DNA from 3 places in the Pararhizobium sp. O133 genome. Region 2 is predicted to be linked to each of the others. Evidence: predicted binding sites of a transcription regulator. Region 2 holds the regulator's gene; each other region holds the start of a gene.

What was found. The regulator PhoB, encoded in region 2, activates phosphate uptake and scavenging genes when phosphate is short. The targets are predictions, from matches to a motif close to TGTCATNNANCTGTCAT.
Region 1: the regulator PhoB is predicted to act here: its motif matches at 2,698-2,714, upstream of ACST81_RS12295 (UDP-2,3-diacylglucosamine diphosphatase).
Region 3: the regulator PhoB is predicted to act here: its motif matches at 1,120-1,136, upstream of ppk2 (polyphosphate kinase 2).

Annotation. Positions count from the first base shown of each region.
Region 1 covers NZ_CP196426.1:2,573,084-2,580,926, forward strand. Annotated here, with positions in the region: gene ACST81_RS12285 (helix-turn-helix transcriptional regulator) at 1-86, opposite strand, end outside; gene ACST81_RS12290 (NADP-dependent malic enzyme) at 253-2,565, opposite strand; gene ACST81_RS12295 (UDP-2,3-diacylglucosamine diphosphatase) at 2,770-3,609, shown strand; gene ACST81_RS12300 (MFS transporter) at 3,703-4,923, shown strand; gene dgcA (N-acetyl-D-Glu racemase DgcA) at 4,875-5,858, opposite strand; gene ACST81_RS12310 (MlaE family lipid ABC transporter permease subunit) at 6,000-7,142, shown strand; gene ACST81_RS12315 (ABC transporter ATP-binding protein) at 7,178-7,843, shown strand, end outside.
Region 2 covers NZ_CP196426.1:4,405,049-4,412,891, reverse strand. Annotated here, with positions in the region: gene phoR (phosphate regulon sensor histidine kinase PhoR) at 1-24, shown strand, start outside; gene ACST81_RS21425 (substrate-binding domain-containing protein) at 219-1,253, shown strand; gene pstC (phosphate ABC transporter permease subunit PstC) at 1,354-2,838, shown strand; gene pstA (phosphate ABC transporter permease PstA) at 2,835-4,157, shown strand; gene pstB (phosphate ABC transporter ATP-binding protein PstB) at 4,170-4,985, shown strand; gene phoU (phosphate signaling complex protein PhoU) at 5,065-5,775, shown strand; gene phoB (phosphate regulon transcriptional regulator PhoB) at 5,880-6,563, shown strand; gene ACST81_RS21395 (GcrA family cell cycle regulator) at 6,636-7,166, opposite strand; gene ACST81_RS21390 (hypothetical protein) at 7,333-7,581, shown strand; gene ACST81_RS21385 (aspartate aminotransferase family protein) at 7,602-7,843, shown strand, end outside.
Region 3 covers NZ_CP196426.1:1,467,983-1,475,825, forward strand. Annotated here, with positions in the region: gene ppk2 (polyphosphate kinase 2) at 174-1,076, opposite strand; gene ACST81_RS07090 (aspartate kinase) at 1,410-2,663, shown strand; gene ptsP (phosphoenolpyruvate--protein phosphotransferase) at 2,754-5,021, shown strand; gene prfA (peptide chain release factor 1) at 5,266-6,348, shown strand; gene prmC (peptide chain release factor N(5)-glutamine methyltransferase) at 6,345-7,208, shown strand; gene ACST81_RS07110 (DUF4167 domain-containing protein) at 7,562-7,843, shown strand, end outside.

The DNA.
Region 1 (7,843 bases), 1.8 Mb from region 2:
ATCAGGTCGAAAAACTGTGTTGGTTCAACGAGTTTCTCGTTTTCCATAATGTCCAGCAGGTCAAAGAACGCCTGTTGGTCCGCCATGCCGCATACCCTGTTATTCTATGGGTTTCAGCATGATTACGGTTTCAGTCTTTGTCCAGCGCAATCTTCGGTAAACTGGATATTTATAGGAAATTAAACCTATAATTGCATTTTTGAGCGCTTTTCACTCAATGTGAGCCGGAGGATATCCAGCCCACATTGGCGGTCACGCTGGATACGACGCTTCGACCACCGCAAGCGCGGCCATGTTGACCACGCCGCGCGACGTGACCGACGGCGACAGGATGTGCGCGGGCAGGGCCGCTCCAAGCAGGATCGGGCCGACATGCAGGCTGTCCGTCATTGTCTTGACGACGCCGAGCGTGATGTTGGCGGCATCGAGATTGGGGAAAACCAGAAGATTGGCTTCGCCGGCCAGCGTGCTGTTTGGCATGACGCGCTTGCGCAGGGTTTCCGAAATGGCGGAATCCCCGTGCATTTCGCCGTCTGCTTCGAGATCCGGCTCCCGTTCGCGGGCGAGCTGCATCGCCTTGCGCATCTTCGTGGCGCTCTCGGAATCGCGCGAGCCGAAATTGGAATGCGAGACAAGGGCGGCGCGCGGGGTGATGCCGAAGCGGCGGATTTCCTGCGCCGCCATGATCGTCTTTTCCGCAACTTCTTCGGCGCTCGGATTGAAGGTCACATAAGTGTCGGTCATGAAGGTCGCGCCGCGCTGGGAGATCAGCAGGCTGAGGGCGGAGAAGTCGAGAACGCCCTCGCGTTTGCCGATGATCTGGGAAACATCGCGCAGGTGACGGCTGTAGCGGCCTTCCACACCGCAGATCAGCGCATCGGCCTCACCGCGCCGAACGGCGAGCGCGCCGATGACGGTCTGGTTGGTTCGCACGATCGTGCGGGCTGCTTCCGGAATGACGCCGAGACGGCCGACGAGCGAGAAATACTCGTCGACATAGTCGCGGAAGCGCGGATCGCCTTCCGGGTTCACGACTTCGAAATCGGTATCCGGCCGGATGCGCAGGCCATAACGCTTCAGGCGGGTCTCGATGATATGCGGGCGGCCGATCAGGATCGGGCGCGCCGTTCCGTCTTCGAGCAGGACCTGGGCGGCGCGCAGCACGCGCTCGTCTTCACCTTCCGCGAAGATGACGCGGTTTTTCTGGGCGTTCTTGGCGGCCGCGAAAATCGGCTTCATGATGAAGCCGGAGCGGAAGACGAAGCGGTTGAGCTGGTCGAGATAGGCATCGAAATCGGCGATCGGCCGATTGGCGACGCCACTGTCGGCGGCGGCCTTGGCAACCGCCGGCGCGATGCGCAGGATCAGCCGCTGGTCGAACGGCGAGGGGATCAGGTAATCCGGGCCAAAGACCGGTGTTTCGCCCGAATAGGCGCGGGCGGCGACATCCGACGGTTCCTCGCGGGCAAGCGCGGCGATGGCGCGCACGGCCGCCATCTTCATTTCCTCGTTGATCGTCCGGGCGCCGCAATCGAGCGCGCCGCGGAAGATGTAGGGAAAACACAGGACATTGTTGACCTGGTTGGGGAAATCGGAGCGGCCGGTGCAGATCATCGCGTCCGGGCGGGCGGCGCGCGCGACCTCGGGCATGATCTCGGGATTGGGATTGGCGAGCGCCATGATCAGCGGCTTTTCGGCCATCTGGACCAGCAGTTCCGGCTTCAAGACGCCGGCGGCGGAGAGTCCGAGGAAGACGTCGGCGCCGGCAATGCTGTCGGCCAGAACACGGTTGGCGCTGTCCTGCGCGTAGATCGACTTCCACTGGTCCATCAGCACTTCGCGGCCGACATAGACGAGGCCTTCGAGGTCGTGTACCCAGATATTTCCCGGCTGCGCGCCGAGCGTCACCAAAAGGTTGAGGCAGGCGAGTGCGGCAGCACCGGCGCCGGACGTGACGATCTTTGCGTTTGCGATGTCCTTGCCGGCGAGTTCAAGGCCGTTGAGGATGGCGGCGGCGACGATGATGGCGGTTCCGTGCTGGTCGTCGTGGAAGACCGGAATATCCATCTTCTCGCGCAGGCGACGTTCGACCTCGAAACATTCCGGTGCCTTGATGTCCTCAAGGTTGATGCCGCCGAATGTGGGTTCCAGCGCGGAAATGACATTGACCATCTGGTCGATTTCCGGGGCGTCGATCTCGATGTCGAAAACGTCGATGCCGGCAAACTTCTTGAACAGGACGGCCTTGCCTTCCATTACCGGTTTGGAGGCCAGCGGTCCGATATTGCCGAGGCCGAGCACGGCCGTGCCGTTCGACACGACGGCCACGAGGTTTGAGCGTGCGGTATAGTCGGCGGCTGTCGCCGGATCGTCACGAATGGCAAGACAGGGGGCTGCGACACCCGGCGAATAGGCAAGGGCGAGGTCGCGTTGGTTGCCGAGCGGCTTGGTCGGCTGGATCTCGAGCTTGCCGGGGCGCGGATAGCGATGGAAGAACAGCGCTTGCTCGTCGAGGTCGCCGCTTGCGGGTGCCGTTGGGGTCTTGGCCTTGTCGCCGGTGCTCATAATGTCAATTCCTCGCATGTCGTCGCGGCTCTTTTTGCATGAAACGAACCGTCCGTACAGTTTTGAAAAGCCTGTTTATGGCCGGTTTTCTCGAACAGCTGTCTTGCCCGTCGCGGGCCGCGTTCCACAGGCTGTCATTCTCCTGAAACAAGAGTCTGTTTTTGAAGCCCCTTAAGAGAGCCCGAGAGACCTTTGCGAGGCAACATGACCGAGAAAGAGCAAGAGCCAGCCATTCGGCATTTCAGGACCCTGTTCATTTCCGATGTCCATCTGGGATCGAAGGCGGCCAAGACCGACTATCTTCTCGATTTCCTGCGCGTGACGGACGCCGAGACCATCATTCTCGTCGGCGATATCGTCGATGGCTGGCGGCTCAAGCGCAGCTGGTACTGGCCGCAGTCCTGTAACGACGTCGTGCAGAAGCTGTTGCGCAAGGCCCGCAAGGGCAGCCGCGTCATCTATATCCCCGGAAACCATGACGAATTCATGCGGGATTTCCCTGGGGTGCATTTCGGCGGCATCGAGGTCGCCCAGCGTCACATGCACGACGGTGCCGACGGGTTGAAATATCTGGTCCTGCATGGCGACGAATTCGATGTCGTGGTGCGCAATGCGCGCCTGCTCGCCTATCTCGGCGATTGGGCCTATGACATGGCGATCGCCATCAACATTGGCCTGTCCGCCGTGCGCCGGCGCCTCGGCTTGCCCTACTGGTCGTTTTCCGCCTGGGCCAAGCTGCAAGTTAAGCATGCGGTGAATTTCATCGGTGAATTCCAGAAGGTCGTGGCGGAAGAGGCGCGCCGGGAAAATGCCGATGGCGTCATCTGCGGCCATATTCACCACGCCGTCATCGAGGACATCGGCGGTATCCGCTACATCAATACCGGCGACTGGGTTGAAAGCTGCACGGCGATCGCCGAGCATCACGACGGCACGATGGAACTGATCACCTGGCGCCAGCTGAGCGGCGCTCTTGTCGTGAAGGAAGATGCGTCCGAAGTCGAAATGATGATGATACAGGCTCTTTCGCAACAGGCGGCGTGAAAAGTGCACGCGCTGAAGATGTAGGGAAATCTAGCTGCTGGCGTGGTTGTGAGCCACTGTGATAGATCGTGGATATCGTATTCAGGTCACTCCATGATTCCCTCATCACCGCCTCCCTTTCATGAGGAAGCGCCGGCCTATTTCGTGCCGCGCATTGCCTTGCTGTTCTGTGCGCCCCTGATCATCAACGGCTTCGCCATGCCGTATTTTCCGGTCTGGCTGAGCACGCTGTCACTCAGCGATTTCGAGATCGGCATCATCCTGGCGGTGCCGATGTTCGTGCGCGTCGTCACGGCGCCCTTGGTCGGGTTGCTGGCCGACAGGATCGGGGAACGGGCAAGGGTGCTGATCTGGTCGGCCGTGCTCTCGTTGCTGACCGCTCTGGCCTTATTCGTTTCGCACAGTTTCTGGTTCGTGCTGATCATTTATGCGCTGCAAGGCGGCGTCTATTCGCCCTATGTGCCGATCGTCGAAGCCATCGCGCTGACCGGCGTGCGACGCTGGGGTTTCGATTATGCGACCATGCGCGTGTGGGGATCTGTCGCCTTCATTGGCGCTACCATGTTCGGCGGGGTGATGATTGGGCTTTTCGGCGGCGCGATGGTGCTGCCGGCGATGGCGGGCGGCTTCCTGCTGATGATCCTTCTCACTTTTATCGCACCGCGTGTCGGCAAGCCGCGCCGTCCGTCGACGCTGACGACGCTGACCGAGCCGCCGCCGAAGGCGCTGCGCAAACTCGACCTGCAACTGCTGCTGATCGGCGTGACCCTCGTCAACGGCAGCCATGCCATGCTTTTCGCCTTTTCAGCGATCTATTGGCAGCATATCGGTTTTACCGGCACCGAGATTGGCCTTCTGTGGAGTGCCGGCGTCGCGGCTGAGGTTGCGATGTTCTTTTCGGCGCGCTGGGTCATTCGCCGGTTCAGCCTTTGGACGATGATCTTCTCGGGTTGTATTCTTGCCGTCGTCCGCTGGATCATCTTTCCGATGGACCTCGGCTTCTGGGGCTATTTCATCCTCCAGTGCTTCCACGCCTTCACCTATGCCATCATGCATACGGGCATGCAGAACATTCTGGTGCAGCGGGTTCCGGAGGAGCAGGAATCATCCGCGCAAGGCCTGTATTTCTTCTATACCGGCATCTTCTCGGCGATCTTCACATTCACGTCGGGCTACTTCTATACCAGGTTCGGTGTTGACGGATTTTACTCAATGTCGTTGGTCGCCTTTGTCGGCTGCTGTTCCGCGTTCGCGGCCTGGGTCCTTCAACCCCAGAGGGCGGCCGGCGGCGGGAAGACCAGCGAGGCTTCGTAGCGCAGGCCGGGCTCGCGGTCCTGTGCCAGGAGCAACGGCCCGTCGAGATCGACGAATTCCGCCCCCTGCGCCAGAAGCACGGCCGGCGCCATGCCGAGCGAGGTGCCGACCATGCACCCGACCATGATTTTCAGGTTCAGCGCCCGGGCGGCGTCGCGCATGCGCAGCGCTTCGGTGAGACCGCCGGTCTTGTCGAGCTTGATGTTGACGGCGTCATAGAGCCCGGCCATTTTTGCCAAGTCCTCGGTCTTGTGCACGCTCTCGTCGGCGCAGACCGGGACGGGGCGGGCGATTTCAGCGAGAAAGCCGTCCTTGCCGGCAGGCAGAGGCTGTTCGATCAGCGATATGCCCGCGTCGAGGCAGACGGCGAAATGGTGGGCGAGGTTGCCTTCCGTCCAGCCTTCGTTGGCATCAAGGATAATGGCACTGTCAGGGGCCGCAGCGCGGACGGCGCGGATGCGGGAGGCGTCATCCGCCGTTCCGACCTTGATCTTGAGCAAGGCCCTATGGGCGTACTTCGTCGCTTGCGCCGCCATCGCGTCCGGCTCCCCGAGCGACAGCGTGTAGGCGGTGGTGAGCGCCAACGGCTCTTCGACGCCGGCGATTGCGGAGGCACGCGTGCCCGCCGTTTTCGCCTGAAGATCCCACAGCGCGCAATCGACGGCGTTGCGGGCGGCACCGGCCGGCATGGCGTCGCGCAGTTGAACCCTGTCGATGCCCGATTCGATCAGCGGGCGGATTGCCTCGATCGCGGCAAGCACAGTATCGATCGTCTCACCATAGCGGCCATAGGGCACGCATTCTCCGCGTCCGATGAATCCGGCTTGCGCGAGGGTGCAGGTGACCACCGATGCCGTCGTCTTGCTGCCTCGCGAAATGGTAAAGCTTCCGGCGATCGGGAAATGTTCGACGGCGGTTGTCATTGCGCGTTTCATCGATGTCTCCTGTGGCATCCATATCTCAGCGACCAACCGTTTGGCGCGGAAACGTTTCAATCGGTGACAGATGATGCCCGAGCGGTTATGAGTCGCTTACGTTTTATCAAATACAGCCATCTCCGGAAGACAAGAACAGACGTGACGCGTTCGCAAGTGAAAACCGACACCGACGTACAGCTGGAAGATGCTGGCAATGGTGGCAGCAAGGTCTATCGTTTCAGCGGCGATTGGCGCAGCGTCTCCATTCACACCGTCATGCCGCAACTTGACCAGCTGGCATCAAAAGGTGGGACGGCGAGTGAAGTCGATCTCAGCGCCGTCACCGCCATGGACACGGCTGGCGCCTGGGTGGTTCGTCGCTTCCTGACGAAGATCGGCGATGCGAAGCTGACAAGCGACAATCCGCGCTATCTGGAACTTCTCGGTGCCTTGCCCGAAGAGTTGCCGGAACCGAAGGAAGACAAGAAAAAGACGGCTTCCATTTTTTCGCGGTTCTTCGTTGCGATCGGCAAGTCGGTGGTCTCGGCCTGGGAGGACACGGTCGCCGCCATGTTCATTCTCGGTTCGGCGGTACGGGGCGCACAACTGAAGCTTGGCCGCCACAGCGGCCTGTCGCCGGCGGCGATCGTCAACCAGATCGACCGCATGGGCGTCCAGGCGGTGCCGATCATCCTTTTGATGTCCTTCCTGATCGGGGCGATCATCGCCCAGCAGGGCGCTTTCCAGTTGCGTTACTTTGGCGCGGAGCTGTTCGTCGTCGATCTCGTCGGCATCCTGCAATTGCGTGAAATCGGCGTGCTTTTGACCGCGATCATGATCGCCGGCCGCTCGGGAAGCGCGATCACGGCCGAAATCGGCTCGATGAAGATGCGCGAGGAAATCGACGCGCTGAAGGTCATGGGGCTGAGCCCGATCGGCGTTCTGGTGTTTCCGCGCCTCGTTGCCCTGACGGTGGCGCTGCCGCTGCTGACGATCATCGCCAATTTCGCCGCGCTGACGGGGGCTGCGGTCGTTACCTGGAGCTATTCCGGCATCACCTTTGCCACATTCCTGGCGCGCCTGCAGGAAGCAGTCGATTTTTCCTCTGTGCTGGCCGGAATGATCAAGGCGCCGTTCATGGCGCTGATCATCGGCGTCGTCGCCGCGGTCGAGGGCTTGAAGGTCGGTGGTAGCGCCGAATCGCTCGGCAAGCATGTGACGCAGTCGGTGGTGAAATCGATCTTCGTCGTCATCCTGGTCGATGGCCTGTTTGCGATCTTCTATGCGTCGATCGATTTCTGATGGAAGAGATTTTACCGATGGCGACCACTGAGGAGATGACGGCGAGGGAGGGCGATGGACGCGCGTGGGATGGCGCGGAAGTCGTGCTGTCCGTGCAGGACCTGACCGTCGGCTTCGGCTCCAACATCGTGCTCGACAAGCTGAACCTCAACATCTATCGCGGCGAAATCCTCGGCTTCGTCGGCGCGTCCGGCACCGGCAAGTCCGTGTTGATGCGCACGGTGCTACGCCTCCTGCCGCGCCGTTCCGGCTCGATCAAAATCCTCGGCGTCGAATATGATGCGGTGAGCGAAGAGGAGCGCGTGGCGCTCGACATGCGGCTGGGCGTGCTCTTCCAGCACGGCGCGCTGTTCTCATCGCTGACCGTCCGGGAAAACATTCAGGTTCCGATGCGCGAATATCTCAACCTACCGCAGGAACTGATGGACGAACTGGCACGGCTGAAGATCGAGATGGTGGGACTGGCGCCGGAAGCGGCGGACAAGTTCCCCTCCGAACTCTCCGGCGGCATGATCAAGCGGGCAGCACTTGCGCGTGCTCTGGCGCTCGATCCCGACCTGGTTTTCCTCGACGAGCCGACCTCCGGGCTTGATCCGATCGGGGCCGCCGAGTTCGACAACCTAATCGCCAAACTGCGCGACACCCTGGGATTGACCGTGTATATGGTGACTCACGATCTCGACAGCCTGTTTTCCGTCTGC
Region 2 (7,843 bases):
ACCGTCTTTACCGTGAGGTTTTGACACAAACTTCGCGGCGAAAACGTCAATTTGAAAAATAGACAAGTATTTTCAGCGACTTGATCTGTCACAAATGTTTCTTGAAACTGACATAAAAGATGTGGGCATCGGGCGCTAACTAGGGCAGCCGATCGACACGGCGAAAGCGAGCGCTGATGAAAAGCGCACCCACACAAGCCCATTCTGGGAGAATTCTGATGAAGTCCTTGAAACTCACCGTCGCAGCTCTGGTTGCTTCCGCCGCTTTTGCCGGCGTAGCCGTTGCCCGTGACCAGATCCAGGTTGCCGGTTCCTCGACCGTTCTGCCCTATGCCAAGATCGTTGCCGAAACCTTCGGCGAAACCTTCCCCGACTTCAAGACTCCGGTCGTTGAATCCGGCGGCACCGGTGCCGGCCTGAAGGAATTCTGCAAGGGCGTTGGCCCGGATACGATCGACATTGCCAACGCTTCGCGCAAGATCAAAGACAGTGAGCTGGAAACCTGCAAGGCAGCCGGCGTCACCGAAGTTCAGGAAGTCAAGATCGGTTATGACGGCATCGTCTTCGCAACCGACGCCGGCAATGCCGACCTGAAGCTGGTTCCGCAGGACCTCTACCTCGCACTCGCTGCTGAAGTCGTCGTTGACGGCAAGCTCGTTGCCAACCCCTACAAGAAGTGGTCGGAAGTCAACAAGGACCTGCCGGACGTTGAAATCGCCGCCTACATCCCGGGCGAAAAGCATGGCACGCGCGAAGTCTTCGACGAGAAGATGCTCGCTCACGGCTGCAAGGACGCTGGCGCTGCAGATGCGATCAAGGCGCTCGTTACAGACGAAAAAGAAGCTGCTGCCAAGTGCATCGCCGTCCGTAAGGACGGTCTGGCGATCGACATCGACGGCGACTACACCGAAACGCTCGCTCGTATCGCTTCCAACAAGAACGGCATCGGCGTCTTCGGTCTGTCCTTCTACGAAAACAATGCTGACAAGCTGAAGGTCGCAACCGTCAGCGGCATCGTGCCGTCGGGCGAAACGATTGCTTCCGGCGAATACCCGGTTTCGCGCCCGCTGTTCTTCTACGTCAAGAAGGCTCACCTCGGCGTTATCCCGGGCTTGAAGGAATATGTCGAATTCTTCCTCGACGATCAGATGGTCGGCCCGGACAGCCCGCTGGCCGCTTACGGCCTGGTTCCGGCTCCGGACGCGGAACGCGAAGCTGACCGCAAGGCGTTCACCGACGGCAACATGCTGTAATAGCTATGAGAAAACGCGGCACGGCAGTTTTGCCGTGCCGTACCTCCCGAGTTCGGATTTGCCGGCTTTCACTGATTGACAAGGCCGGGGGGATTTATCGATGAGCATCTCACTTATATTTTTGGTCGTTTTGATCGTTGGCCTTGGTGCATATTTTGCCGGCCGCGCCAGGGCGATGGCGAGCTCAAACGGCAAGCTGTCCGCACTCCACTCCCTTCCAGGTTATCACGGCGTCTATGCTGCCATCTGGGCAGTCCTGCCGGCCGCCGTCGTTCTGGCCCTCTGGCTGATCGCCAGCCCGTTCTTCGTCGAAAACGCCGTCAGGGACTCCCTGCCTGAAAGTGTCCGCAGCCAGGGTGTCGCAACCACCGAATTGATGCTCGGTCAGGTCGTGCAGGTTGCTAACGGTCTGCGGCTCCTGAGCGCCGATGAGATGGCCGCCGTCACGCGCGATCCGGCCACTCTGCGCGACGCGCTGGCCGCCAAGGGTGTGCCGATGGCGAATACCGGCGAAGCCTACATGGTCACGTCAGCGCAGACCTACAATTCGATGAAGGGCACCAGCGGCTGGGCGATGACTGTCGTCGTGCTGGTCATCGCCGTTGCCGGCGCTGTTTTTGCCATCCGTGGCATCAGCGCGCCTTTCCGGGCACGTAACCGTGTCGAGCGCGCCATGCTGGGCGCCCTGCTTCTTGCCTCGTCCATCGCGATCCTGACCACGGTTGGTATCGTCGGCTCGATGCTGTCCGAAGCGATCCGCTTCTTCCAGTCGGTCTCTCCGAGCACGTTCTTCTTCGGCACGGTCTGGGATCCGCGCTTCTCGGCTGCCGGCAGCGGGGGCACGGAAGGTCAATTCGGCCTGCTGCCGCTTCTCGCCGGCACGCTCTACATCGCCTTCGTCGCCATGCTCTTTGCCGTGCCGATCGGCCTCTTCGCCGCAATCTACATGGCCGAATATGCCAAGCCTGCGGTTCGCGGTATCGCAAAGCCGCTGCTCGAAATTCTCGCCGGCATCCCGACCATCGTCTACGGCTTCTTCGCCCTGATCACGGTTGGCCCTTTCCTGCGCGACATGTCGGCCCAGCTTAATGGCCTGGTGACCGGCAATTACGTCAACTTCATCCAGGCACAGAGCGTCCTGACCGCCGGTCTCGTCATGGGCATCATGCTGATCCCGTTCGTGTCGTCGCTTTCGGACGACATCATTACGCAGGTGCCCCGCGCCCTTCGCGATGGCTCGCTCGGTCTCGGCGCCACCCGCTCGGAAACCATCAAGCGCGTCATCCTCCCGGCCGCCCTTCCCGGCATCGTTGGCGCACTGCTGCTGACGGCTTCGCGTGCAGTCGGTGAAACCATGATCGTGGTTCTCGCCGCCGGTGTTGCCGCCCGCATGCAGCTCAATCCGTTCGAAGCGATGACGACGGTTACCGTCAAGATCGTCAATCAGTTGACCGGCGACCTCGAGTTCAACTCGCCGCAGACCCTGGTGGCCTTCGCGCTCGGTATCACCCTGTTCGCCATAACGCTCTGCCTCAACATCTATGCACTCTACATCGTGCGCAAATATCGGGAACAGTACGAATGACCGACGTTACATCCTCCGTACAGTCCACGTTTCAGCGCCCGGCCCAGGCAAGACGCGATATCGGCATCAAGAAGCGCTATGCAGCCGAACGCCGTTTCCAGGCCTATGGCTTCGCCGCGATCCTGATCGGCCTGTTCTTCCTGTTCGTGCTTCTCTGGACAGTCGTTTCCAAGGGCTACACCGCCTTCCAGCAGACGGCGATCACCCTGCCGATCGAGTTCTCCGAAAAGATCATCGATCCGAAAAACGAGCGTGGCACCAATCCCGCCAAGCTGATGACTGCCAACTATCCTCTTCTGGTCCGCGATGCCCTCGTCAAGGTGCTTGCCATCGACCCGGCCGACAAGGCGCTGGTCAAGAAGGCGACGGAAATGGTGTCTGCAAGCGCCCGCACGCAATTGCGCGATCTCGTTGTTGCCGATCCGGCGATCATCGGCACCACCGTCAACGTATCGCTTCTGGCTGAAGGCAATATCGACAGCGCCAACAAGGGGCAGATCGACCTGACGGTCGCCGAGGCGAACCGCAAGGTGAAGGATCAGCAGATCAAATGGATGGCGACCCTGTCCGACAGTGGTGCGCTCGCCAAGGAGTTCAATACAGGCCTGTTCACCTATGGCGCATCGAGCCGTCCTGAAGCCTCCGGTATCGGCGTTGCGGCCCTCGGTTCGCTCTACATGATGCTGATCGTGCTCGTGCTGGCTTTGCCGATCGGTGTCTGCGCGTCGATCTATCTTGAAGAGTTCGCCCCGAAAAACCGCCTGACGGACCTGATCGAGGTGAACATCAACAATCTCGCGGCCGTTCCGTCCATCGTCTACGGTCTGCTCGGCCTGTCGATCTTCATCAACTTCGCCGGCATGCCCCGTTCGGCCGCCGTGGTCGGTGGCCTGGTGCTGACGCTGATGACGCTTCCGACGATCATCATCGCCACCCGCGCCGCGCTGAAGGCGGTTCCGCCGTCGATCCGCTCGGCCGCCCTTGGCCTCGGTGCGTCGAAGATGCAGACGATCTTCCACCACGTTCTGCCGCTCGCCATGCCGGGCGTTCTCACCGGCACGATCATCGGCTTGGCGCATGCGCTCGGCGAAACCGCGCCGCTTCTGCTGATCGGCATGGTCGCCTTCGTGGTCGATTATCCCGGCTCGCCGATGGAGCCGTCCACGGCACTGCCAGTGCAGATCTATATGTGGGCCAACGAAGCCGAACGTGCATTTGTCGAACGGACGTCGGGTGCGATCATGATCCTCTTGATCTTCCTCGTCGTCATGAACCTGGGCGCAATCCTGTTGCGGCGTCGCTTTGAGCGTCGCTGGTAGTGAGGTAAGAACATGAACATGATGTCAGAAGCAGCAGTTGAAAAGGCGCTGGACCAGAAAATGAACACTGTCCCGTTGAAGATGATCGGCAAGGACGTTTCGGTCTATTATGGCGAGAAGCGTGCGCTGTACGACGTGAACCTGGATGTCCGCGAAAACACCGTGACCGCGCTGATCGGCCCTTCCGGCTGCGGCAAGTCCACCTTCCTGCGGACGCTGAACCGCATGAACGACACGATCGATAATTGCCGCGTTACCGGCAAGATTACGCTCGATGGTGGCGATATCTACGATCCGAGCATCGACGTCGTTGAACTTCGTGCCCGCGTCGGCATGGTCTTCCAGAAGCCGAACCCGTTTCCGAAGTCGATCTACGAGAACGTCACCTACGGTCCGAAGATCCACGGTCTCGCCCGCACCAAGGCGGAACTCGACCAGATCGTCGAGCAGAGCCTGCAGAAGGCCGGCCTCTGGAACGAGGTGAAGGACCGTTTGCATGAATCCGGCACCGGTCTCTCCGGCGGCCAGCAGCAGCGCCTGTGCATCGCACGCGCCGTCGCCGTCAGCCCGGAAGTGATCCTGATGGACGAGCCGTGCTCGGCACTGGACCCGATCGCGACCGCCAAGGTCGAGGAACTGATCCACGAACTGCGCACCAACTACACGATCGTCATCGTGACGCATTCGATGCAGCAGGCCGCCCGCGTGTCGCAGCGCACCGCCATGTTCCACCTCGGCAATCTCGTCGAGGAAAACGACACCGACAAGATGTTCACAAACCCGGATGATCAGCGCACCCAGGACTACATCATGGGCCGCTTCGGCTGAGGATATGTCCCGTGGCCTGCCCGGCGTTCGGGGAGGCGGCTGTTTCCCAATTGGATTGTGATCACGAGGAAAAACAATCATGTCTACACACATCGTTTCCGTCTATGACGAAGATCTGAAATACCTGACCCGCCGCATCTCCGAAATGGGCGGTCTGGCCGAGCAGATGGTTGCCGAATCCGTGCGCGCTTTGGTCAATTCCGACCTGGCGCTCGCCCAGAAGGTTATCTCCGACGACGCCATTCTCGATGATGCCGAGCGCCAGATCGGCGAAAAGGCGATCATCACCATCGCCAAGCGCCAGCCGATGGCGGCCGACCTGCGCGAAATCATGGGCTCGATCCGCATCGCCGCCGACCTGGAACGCGTCGGCGACCTCGGCAAGAACACCGCCAAGCGCGTCATCGCCGTTGCCAGCTCGACCCTGCCGCGTCAGCTGGCCCGTGGCCTGGAACACCTGGCCGAGCTTGCTCTCGTTCAGCTCAAGGAAGTTCTCGATGTCTACGCGTCGCGTTCGCCTGAAAAGGCCAACAGCATCCGCGAGCGCGATGGCGAGATCGATGCGATCTACACGTCGCTGTTCCGCGAACTTCTCACCTACATGATGGAAGATCCGCGCAACATCACGCCGTGCACCCATCTTCTGTTCTGCGCCAAGAACATCGAGCGCATCGGCGACCATGCGACCAACATCGCCGAGACGATCTACTACATGGCGACCGGCGCGCAGCTGGTCGGCGAGCGGCCGAAGGACGACACGGCCAACACCGTCGGTGCGGTCGGAAACTGATCGCGTCGCACAAATAAGTAAGCCGATTCTTACGTGAAGGCGCGCGCGGCCGCTGGAGCCGCTCGGCATGCCAGGTGGACCGGGCGCCAAGGAGCTCATGGACTATGCTGCCAAGAATTGCCGTTGTTGAAGATGAAGAGGCGCTGAGCGTCCTCCTGCGCTACAACCTTGAGGCCGAAGGGTTTGAAGTCGATACGATCAACCGTGGTGACGAAGCCGAAATGCGCCTGCAGGAGCGTCTTCCCGACCTGCTGATCCTCGACTGGATGCTGCCGGGTGTGTCCGGCATCGAGCTTTGCCGTCGCCTGCGCCAGCGTTCCGAAACCGAGCGCCTGCCGATCATCATGCTGACCGCGCGTGGCGAGGAAAGCGAGCGCGTCCGCGGTCTCGCCACCGGCGCCGACGATTATGTCGTCAAGCCGTTCTCGACGCCGGAACTGATGGCGCGGGTGAAGGCCATGCTGCGCCGTGCGAAGCCGGAAGTCCTCTCCACGCTTCTGAAATGCGGCGATATCGAACTCGACCGCGAAACCCACCGGGTCCATCGCAAGGCCCGCGAAGTGCGCCTCGGGCCGACCGAGTTCCGTCTACTGGAATTCTTCATGGCCTCGCCGGGCCGCGTGTTCTCGCGCTCCCAGCTTCTGGATGGCGTCTGGGGTCACGATATCTATGTCGACGAGCGTACCGTCGACGTCCATGTGGGCCGTCTGCGCAAGGCGTTGAACTTCTCCAACATGCAGGACGTCATCCGCACCGTGCGCGGCGCCGGATATTCGCTGGAAAGCTGATCTGTCAATTTTCGGCCGGACATGAAAAAGGGGCCATTTCGGCCCCTTTTTTGATGCGTGTGACGCTGTGCCTCAGCGTGCCCTGCGGCGTTCCGCGGACGGCTGGTAGGCCAGCTTCGCATGGAACGTGCAGTAGGGTGACGTATCGGGAGAGTCGTTGCCACAGAAGTGGAACTCTTCCTTCATCGGATCGCCGATCGGCCACTTGCAGGTGCGGTCGGTAAGCTGAGTCAGACCCAGACGGCGCGACATCGGAACGACGACATTGCTGGCTGGAGCCTCCTCGCGCTGTTCGATCGCGTCGATCTCGACCTCTTCCTTCATTACGGCAGCGCCGGTCGTCCGCGTTGCAGCGCGGGGCGCGGTCATGCGCGAGGCAAAAGTGTTGCCGGCCGTGCGCGGAGCAGCCGGTGCCGGGCGCTTTGCGCGAGCTGTCGTCGTGGTGCCGCCAGCCTTGGCGCGGCCCGGCAGGCAAAGCCGGTGCACCTTGCCGATGACGGCGTTGCGGCTGACGCCGCCGAGTTGAGCGGCGATCTGGCTCGCGCTCAGACCCTCGGACCACAATTTCTTGAGTTTCTCGACCCGCTCGTCAGTCCAGTTCATGGTCATGTCTCCATTCACAGCGTTGGTGATGGTCGAATCCTCCACCGGACCCCGGCAACGATCCGAGGTTGAAACGCGATAACACTTTTGGTGACTAGGTCCGCCGCATGCGTTCTAGTAATTGTTTATTAACGTAGAGCCCGGGGGACTCCGTGACAAGAGTCCCATGAATCACGCCGAATCGATTTTCGAGTTTTCCCCAACTTGCTTGCGATGCGTGGTATTTTTGCAAGAGCGTGGCGTAAAAAAATTCGCGGGCCGTTCGGTGCGCGGGAATGGCTGCAAACCATGGCCTTTTGTTGACATCGCGGTGCGAAATGAAGATAGTGCCATCGCCGCCGCAAGGCGGCATTTTGATTTTTCAGGGCTGGCCTCAGCCCGGTGTAAACACGTGACCCAGACAATCACGCCGTGATGATTGAGGAGACTTGCGCCATGGCCGATGCCACGCCGCTTTACGACACATATGCCCGCGCACCCCTTCGGTTCGAGCGCGGCGAAGGCGTCTGGCTGATCGCCGAGGACGGCACCCGCTATCTGGACTTCGCCGCCGGCGTCGCGGTCAATTCGCTCGGCCATGCCCATCCGCATCTGGTATCGGCGCTGAAGGAGCAGGCCGAGAAGGTCTGGCACTTGTCCAATCTCTACGAGGTTCCGGGCCAGGAAAGCCTCGGCCG
Region 3 (7,843 bases), 1.7 Mb from region 2:
CCCGGGAGCCTTGGAATGGTTCCGATGGCATCAGGCTGCCACCTCCGGTCACACGTCACTGCCGTGCAAGACCGCCCCTCATCCGCCCTGTCGGGCACCTTCTCCCCGTTTTGACGGGGAGAAGGACAAACGGCAACTGCACCGCAAGGGAAACCAGACGGCGTTTCCGGAAATCAATACACGTCCGGCACGTACATGTCCGGCGGGACCGGGTGGCGGGTGTAGTCGTCGTGGCGGATGCGGTCGGGCAGGACGAGTTCCGGCTTGGGCACATCCTCGTAGGGGATCTGGGCGAGCAGGTGGGCGATGCAGTTGAGGCGCGCCTTCTTCTTGTCGACGGCCTGGACGATCCACCAGGGGGCTTCCTCGATATGGGTGCGGGCCAGCATCTCTTCCTTGGCTTTGGTGTAGTTTTCCCAGTGGATGCGGCTTTCCAGGTCCATCGGCGAAAGCTTCCACTGTTTCAGCGGATCGTGGATACGCATCTGGAAGCGGAATTCCTGTTCGTCGTCGGTGATCGAGAACCAGTATTTAATGAGAATGATGCCGGAGCGGACCAGCATGCGCTCGAATTCCGGCACGTCGCGGAAGAATTCCTCGACCTGCTCGGGCGTGCAGAAGCCCATGACGCGCTCGACGCCGGCGCGGTTGTACCACGAGCGATCGAACAGCACCATTTCGCCTGATGACGGCAGGTGCGGCACATAACGCTGGAAATACCACTGATTGCGTTCGCGCTCAGTGGGTGCAGGCAGGGCGACGACGCGGCAGACGCGCGGGTTGAGGCGCTGGGTGACACGCTTGATGGCGCCGCCCTTGCCGGCGGAATCGCGGCCTTCGAACAGGACGACGACCTTGAGCTTCTTGTGCTGGACCCAATCCTGCAGGCGCACCAGTTCATGCTGGAGGCGGAACAGTTCACGGAAATAAGTCTTGCGCTCCAGCGTCGGCTCGGCCGGGCCGGACATGCCCTCGGCGACCATTTCGTCAAGACGGTCCTCTTCCATCTGCATTTCCAGCTCTTCATCGAAGCTGTCGGCAATTTCCGCCTTGATGCGGTCGAGGTGGTCGATCATCGGGTCGCGTTCCTGTTGGTCGGAGGGACAGGAGCAGGGTTTGATGACAGGGGTGTGACAGGCATGAACATTTGCGAACTGCGTTAAAGTCAGGCAGCAATTCAAGCTGCGCCTTGATGCAACGGTTCGAAAAATGCTGATCGTTTTCAGCAAGCTTAAAGGCCACAGCGATACTAAACGGCGAACGGTCGCCTGTATCGCTACAGGCGCGTGCGGCAAGACGAACGGTGCGTGTTCCGCCATTGCACCCCGCTTTCAATTTCGCTAAGAGACCGCCAACTTCTTTCACTGGCGCGAACCCCTTGGCGCAGCAGGCAATACCGGTAGAGGCATATGGCACGCATCGTGATGAAATTCGGCGGCACGTCCGTCGCGGATATGGATCGCATCAGGAATGTGGCCCGCCATGTGAAACGTGAAGTCGATGCCGGCCATGAGGTCGCGGTCGTCGTTTCCGCCATGTCCGGCAAGACCAACGAACTGGTCGCCTGGACGCGTGACGCTTCGCCGATGCATGACGCGCGCGAATATGATGCCGTGGTCGCCTCCGGCGAGCAGGTGACGTCCGGTCTGCTGGCCATCGCGCTGCAGAATATCGGCATCAATGCCCGCTCCTGGCAGGGCTGGCAGATCCCGATCAAAACCGACAACGCCCATGGCGCGGCGCGCATTCTCGATATCGATGGCACGGAACTGGTCCGCCGCTTCGGCGAGGGGCAGGTGGCCGTCATCGCCGGCTTCCAGGGGCTTGGCCCGGACAATCGGATCGCGACGCTCGGTCGCGGCGGTTCCGATACGTCGGCTGTGGCGATTGCAGCCGCGGTGAAGGCCGATCGTTGCGACATCTATACCGACGTCGACGGCGTCTACACGACCGATCCGCGCATCGAGCCGAAGGCCAAGCGCCTGAAGAAGATCGCGTTCGAGGAAATGCTGGAAATGGCCTCGCTCGGGGCCAAGGTCTTGCAGGTTCGCTCGGTCGAGCTTGCCATGGTATTCAAGGTCCGCACCTTCGTGCGCTCCAGTTTCGAAGACCCCGATGCACCGGGCATGGGCGATTTCTTGAATCCCCCCGGTACGCTGATTTGTGATGAGGAAGAGATCGTGGAACAGGAAGTCGTCACCGGCATCGCCTATGCCAAGGATGAAGCACAGATTTCGCTCCGGCGCCTGGCCGATCGGCCCGGCGTTTCGGCCGCGATCTTCGGGCCGCTCGCCGAAAGCCACATCAATGTCGACATGATCGTCCAGAACATTTCGGAAGACGGCTCGAAGACCGACATGACCTTCACGGTGCCCTCCAGCGATGTCGACAAGGCCCTGAAGGTTCTGAACGAATCCAAGGAAAAGATCGGCTTCGACGTCATCCAGAACGAATCGGGCCTGGTGAAGGTCTCGGTCATCGGCATCGGTATGCGCAGCCATGCCGGCGTGGCCGCGTCCGCTTTCCGCGCACTTGCTGAAAAAGGCATCAACATCAAGGCGATCACCACCTCGGAAATCAAGATTTCCATCCTGATCGACGGTGCTTACGCCGAATTGGCGGTTCGTACTTTGCATTCCGTCTACGGTCTGGATAAGAGTTAAGCGACGCAGTTACGGTCGCTTCCGGCGCTTGATAATGCCGGGGCGATTGCTATCTGCCCTTGATGATTTCAGATACGGAGACGTTGCGCGATGAGAGACCTTTCCGCGGGTCCACGCGTCCTTCTCAAGCGGTTGCGCGAACTGATGGCGGAACCGCTCGAGCCGCAGGAGCGACTTGACCAGATTGTCCGCCAGATCGCTCAGAACATGGTCGCGGAAGTGTGTTCGGTCTACGTGCTGCGCTCCGACGGCGTGCTCGAACTCTATGCCACCGAAGGCCTGAACAAGGACGCCGTCCATCTCGCGCAACTGCAGATGGGGCAGGGGCTCGTCGGCACGATCGCCGCTTCCGCCCGGCCGCTCAATCTCTCCGACGCCCAGGCGCATCCGGCCTTTACCTACCTGCCGGAGACCGGCGAGGAGGTCTACCATTCCTTCCTCGGCGTGCCGATCCTGCGCACCGGCCGCTCGCTCGGCGTTCTCGTCGTGCAGAACAAGGCAAGCCGCACCTATCGTGACGACGAGGTCGAGGCGATGGAGACGACGGCGATGGTGCTCGCCGAGATGGTGGCGACCGGGGAACTGAAGAAGCTCACCCGTCCGGGACTGGAACTCGACCTGTCGCGCCCGGTGACGATCGAGGGCAACAGTTTCGGAGAAGGCATCGGCCTCGGCTACGTCGTGCTGCACGAACCGCGCATCGTCGTCACCAATCTGTTGAACGACGATACCGACCACGAGCTTGGCCGGCTGGCCGAGGCGCTGGGATCCTTGCGCATTTCCATCGACGACATGCTGTCGCGCCGCGACGTGTCGATGGAAGGCGAGCACCGCGCCGTGCTGGAAGCCTACCGGATGTTTGCCCATGACCGGGGCTGGGTGCGCAAGCTCGAAGAGGCTATCCGCAACGGCCTCACCGCCGAAGCCGCCGTCGAGCGGGTGCAGAGCGAGACCAAGGCGCGGATGATCCGGCTGACGGATCCTTACCTGCGCGAGCGCATGCACGATTTCGACGACCTCGCCAACCGGCTGCTGCGCCAGCTGACCGGCTATGGCGCGCGGCTGTCGGCCAGCGATTTCCCGCCCGATGCCATCGTCGTCGCCCGCGCCATGGGGGCGGCCGAACTGCTGGATTATCCGCGCGAGAACGTGCGCGGCCTGGTGCTGGAAGACGGCGCCGTGACAAGCCATGTGGTGATCGTCGCCCGGGCCATGGGCATTTCCGTGGTGGGGCAGGCGGCGGGTGTCGTGGCGTTGGCCGAAAACGGCGATGCTGTTATCGTCGATGGCGACGGCGCCCAGGTGCATCTGCGGCCAATGGCGGACCTGCAGCGGGCATACGAGGAAAAGGTGAGGCTGCGCGCCCGTCGGCAGGCACAGTTCCGGGCGCTGCGTGGCATCGAGCCGGTGACCAAGGACGGCAAGCGGATCAAGCTGCAGATGAATGCCGGCCTGCTGGTCGATCTGCCGCAACTGGCCGAATCCGGCGCGGAGGGCATCGGCCTGTTCCGCACCGAGTTGCAGTTCATGATCGCCTCGACCATGCCGAAGATGGAGGAGCAGGAAGCCTTCTATCGCAACGTCATCAAGCAGGCGGCCGGCAAGCCGGTGACCTTCCGCACGCTCGATATCGGCGGCGACAAGGTCGTGCCCTATTTCCGCGCGGCGGAAGAGGAAAACCCGGCGCTCGGCTGGCGGGCGATCCGCCTGTCGCTGGACCGTCCCGGCCTGTTGCGCACGCAGTTACGCGCCATGCTTCGGGCCTCCGCCAGCCAGGAACTGCGCATCATGCTGCCGATGGTGACGGAAGTTGCCGAGTTGCGTACCGTGCGAGAACTCCTTCAGAAGGAAATCCAGCGCCAGTCCAAGGTCGGCGAGCAATTGCCGCGCAAGTTGCAGTTCGGCGCCATGCTGGAAGTGCCGGCCCTGCTCTGGCAGCTCGACGAACTGATGCAGGAAGTCGATTTCGTCTCGGTCGGCTCCAACGACCTGTTCCAGTTCTCGATGGCGGTCGACCGCGGCAATGCGCGGGTGGCGGATCGTTTCGACGTGCTCGGTCGGCCGTTCCTGCGCATCCTGCGCGACATCATCCGCGCCGGTGACCGCAACGAAACGTCGGTCACGCTCTGCGGCGAAATGGCGAGCAAGCCGCTGTCCGCCATGGCGTTGCTCGGCCTCGGCTACCGCTCCGTCTCGATGTCGCCGACGGCCGTCGGCCCGGTCAAGGCCATGCTGCTCGCCGTCGATCTCGACAAGCTCTCGGCCATGCTGCACGCGGCACTGGACGACCACAAGGACCTGACGCCATTGCGGGAGAAGCTTTTGGCATTTGCGGCGGAGCATGGGGTGCCGGTTTAGGGATTGGCATTGGAGTCCGCTGTGGGCTCACCCCCCTCTGTCGGCTACGCCGACATCTCCCCCTCAAGGGGGGAGATTGACCGCAACGATTGTGCGTCCCTGACTATGGTGTAGATAGGGAAAAGAATGATCTCCCCCCTTTGAGGGGGAGATGTCACGTGAGTGACAGAGGGGGGTAAGCCTCCGCAAGCTCGGACAGAATGAAGGACGGACGCGCGAAGCGGCACGCCCCACGGAGACTACATTGGCCACACTTCCTGTTGAAAAAATGCGCGAGCTGGAGCGGCGCTTCGGCGAGATCGAGGCGCGGATGTCGGAGGGGCCGGCGGCGGATGTTTATGTGAAGCTGGCGTCGGAATATTCCGAGTTGCAGCCGGTGGTGACGAAGATCCGGCTGTATGAGAAGGCGCTGGCCGAGCTTGCCGATGTCAACACGCTGATGAACGATCGCACCACCGATCGCGAGATGCGCGACCTCGCCGAGATGGAAAAGCCGGAGATCGAGGAACGCATCGAGGCGCTGGAAAAGGACATGCAGATCCTGCTCCTGCCGAAGGACGCCGCCGACGAAAAGAGCGCGATCCTGGAAATCCGCGCCGGTACGGGCGGGTCGGAGGCGGCGCTGTTTGCCGGCGACCTTTTTCGCATGTACGAGCGTTATGCATCCGACAAGGGGTGGAAGGTCGAGGTGCTGTCGGCGAGCGAAGGCGATGCCGGCGGTTACAAGGAAATCATCGCCACCGTGACCGGGCGCGGCGTGTTCTCCAAGCTGAAATTCGAATCCGGCGTTCACCGGGTGCAGCGCGTGCCGGACACGGAAACGCAGGGCCGCATCCATACATCGGCGGCGACTGTCGCGGTTTTGCCGGAAGCGGAAGATATCGATATCGAGATCCGCAACGAGGATATCCGCATCGATACGATGCGCTCCTCCGGCGCCGGCGGCCAGCACGTCAACACGACGGACTCGGCCGTGCGCATCACCCATCTGCCGACCGGCATCGTCGTCACCTCTTCTGAAAAATCGCAACACCAGAACCGCGCCAAGGCGATGCAGGTTTTGCGGTCGCGGCTCTACGACATGGAGCGGCAGAAGGCGGACAATGAGCGCTCCGCCTCGCGCAAGAGCCAGGTCGGTTCCGGCGACCGGTCCGAGCGCATCCGCACCTATAACTTTCCGCAGGGTCGCGTCACCGATCACCGCATCAACCTGACGCTTTACAAGATCGACCGGATGATGATGGGCGAAATCGACGAGGTGGTGGACGCACTGCTTGCCGATTACCAGGCGGACCAGCTGGCACAGCTCGGCGAGATCCAGGGATGACCGATACGCTCGACAGCCTGTTTGCCGAGGCGAAGGCCCGATTCCTGCAGGCGCATATCGGCGAGGCGGCGCTGGATGCGCGCGTGCTGATCGGCGGATTGCTTGACCTCCCCACATTGGCGTTCGTGACGCGCGGCAGCGAATCGGTGTCGGTTGAAGATGCGCAGCGCATACGCGACGCCATTGCCCGCCGCGCGGCGCATGAGCCGGTCTATCGCATTCTCGGGTGGCGCGAATTCTACGGGCTGACGCTTGGCATGTCGAAGGACACGCTGGAGCCACGGCCGGATTCGGAAATGATCGTCGAGGGGCTGATCCCGGTCGCCCGGAAGATCGTCGCGGAAAACGGTTCCTGCCGGATCATCGATCTCGGCACGGGCACGGGGGCCATCTGCCTGGCGCTGCTCAGCGCGGTGCCGGAAGCGACCGGGGTGGGCTCGGATCTTGCCGCGGGTGCGGTGGAGATGGCGCGGGCGAACGCGGCGCGCAATGGTCTCGACGGGCGGTTCACGGGGATCGAAAGCGACTGGTTCGAACAAATTAACGGCACGTTTGACATCATTGTGTCGAATCCACCCTATATAAGGACCGATGTCGTTGCGTCCCTGGCGCCTGAAGTGAAGGACCATGATCCGGCTTTGGCGCTGGACGGTGGCGCCGATGGGCTGGATGCCTATCGCACGCTTGCTGCCGGTGCGGCCGCGCATCTGGCACCCGGCGGGGTCGTCGGGGTCGAGATCGGCTACGACCAGATGCAGGTCGTCGGCCAGCTTTTTGCCGATAATGGTTTCCGGGCGATCGACCGCGTGCGCGATCTCGGCGGAAATGACAGGGCGATCCTGTTCGAACTGTTGCCGTAACCCCGCAAAACCAGCGGAAAATGGCGGGTTCTTTTTAGAGACCATGAAGAAAAGGCTTGGAATCAAAGAGGAAGCGGGCTAGGTTCACCCTCACGCACTGGGTAGAAGGTCTAAGATCTGAGATTCGTTCCGGTCAGACCTAGCCGCAGGGATTGCTCTCACAAAAGAGTTGCTAAGGTTCGACAGTGCCTGGTGCGGGTACCTGTTAATTTGACTTTAACCAGCGACGGTACCGTCATGAGACGGTTGGGTCGCGGCGCGTGTCTGCCTGACCCGGAATTCTCTTGAAGAATTTCTGGCGGGCCACGAAGCCACAAGATCATCAATATCAAGAGAATCCAGGTGAGTGAACGATGAGGCCAGGACAGCAGAACAAGCGCGGCCGTGGGCGTAATAACAATACCAACACCAGCAACAACAATGGCGGTGGCAATAACAACAATCATAACCGGAAGGGCTCGAACCCGCTGACCCGGACCTATGATAGTTCCGGTCCGGACGTGAAGATTCGTGGTACCGCGCAGCACATCGCCGAAAAATATGCGACGCTTGCCCGTGACGCTCAAAGTTCCGGTGACCGGGTCGTGGCGGAGAACTATCTCCAGCACGCCGAGCATTACAACCGCATCATTGCC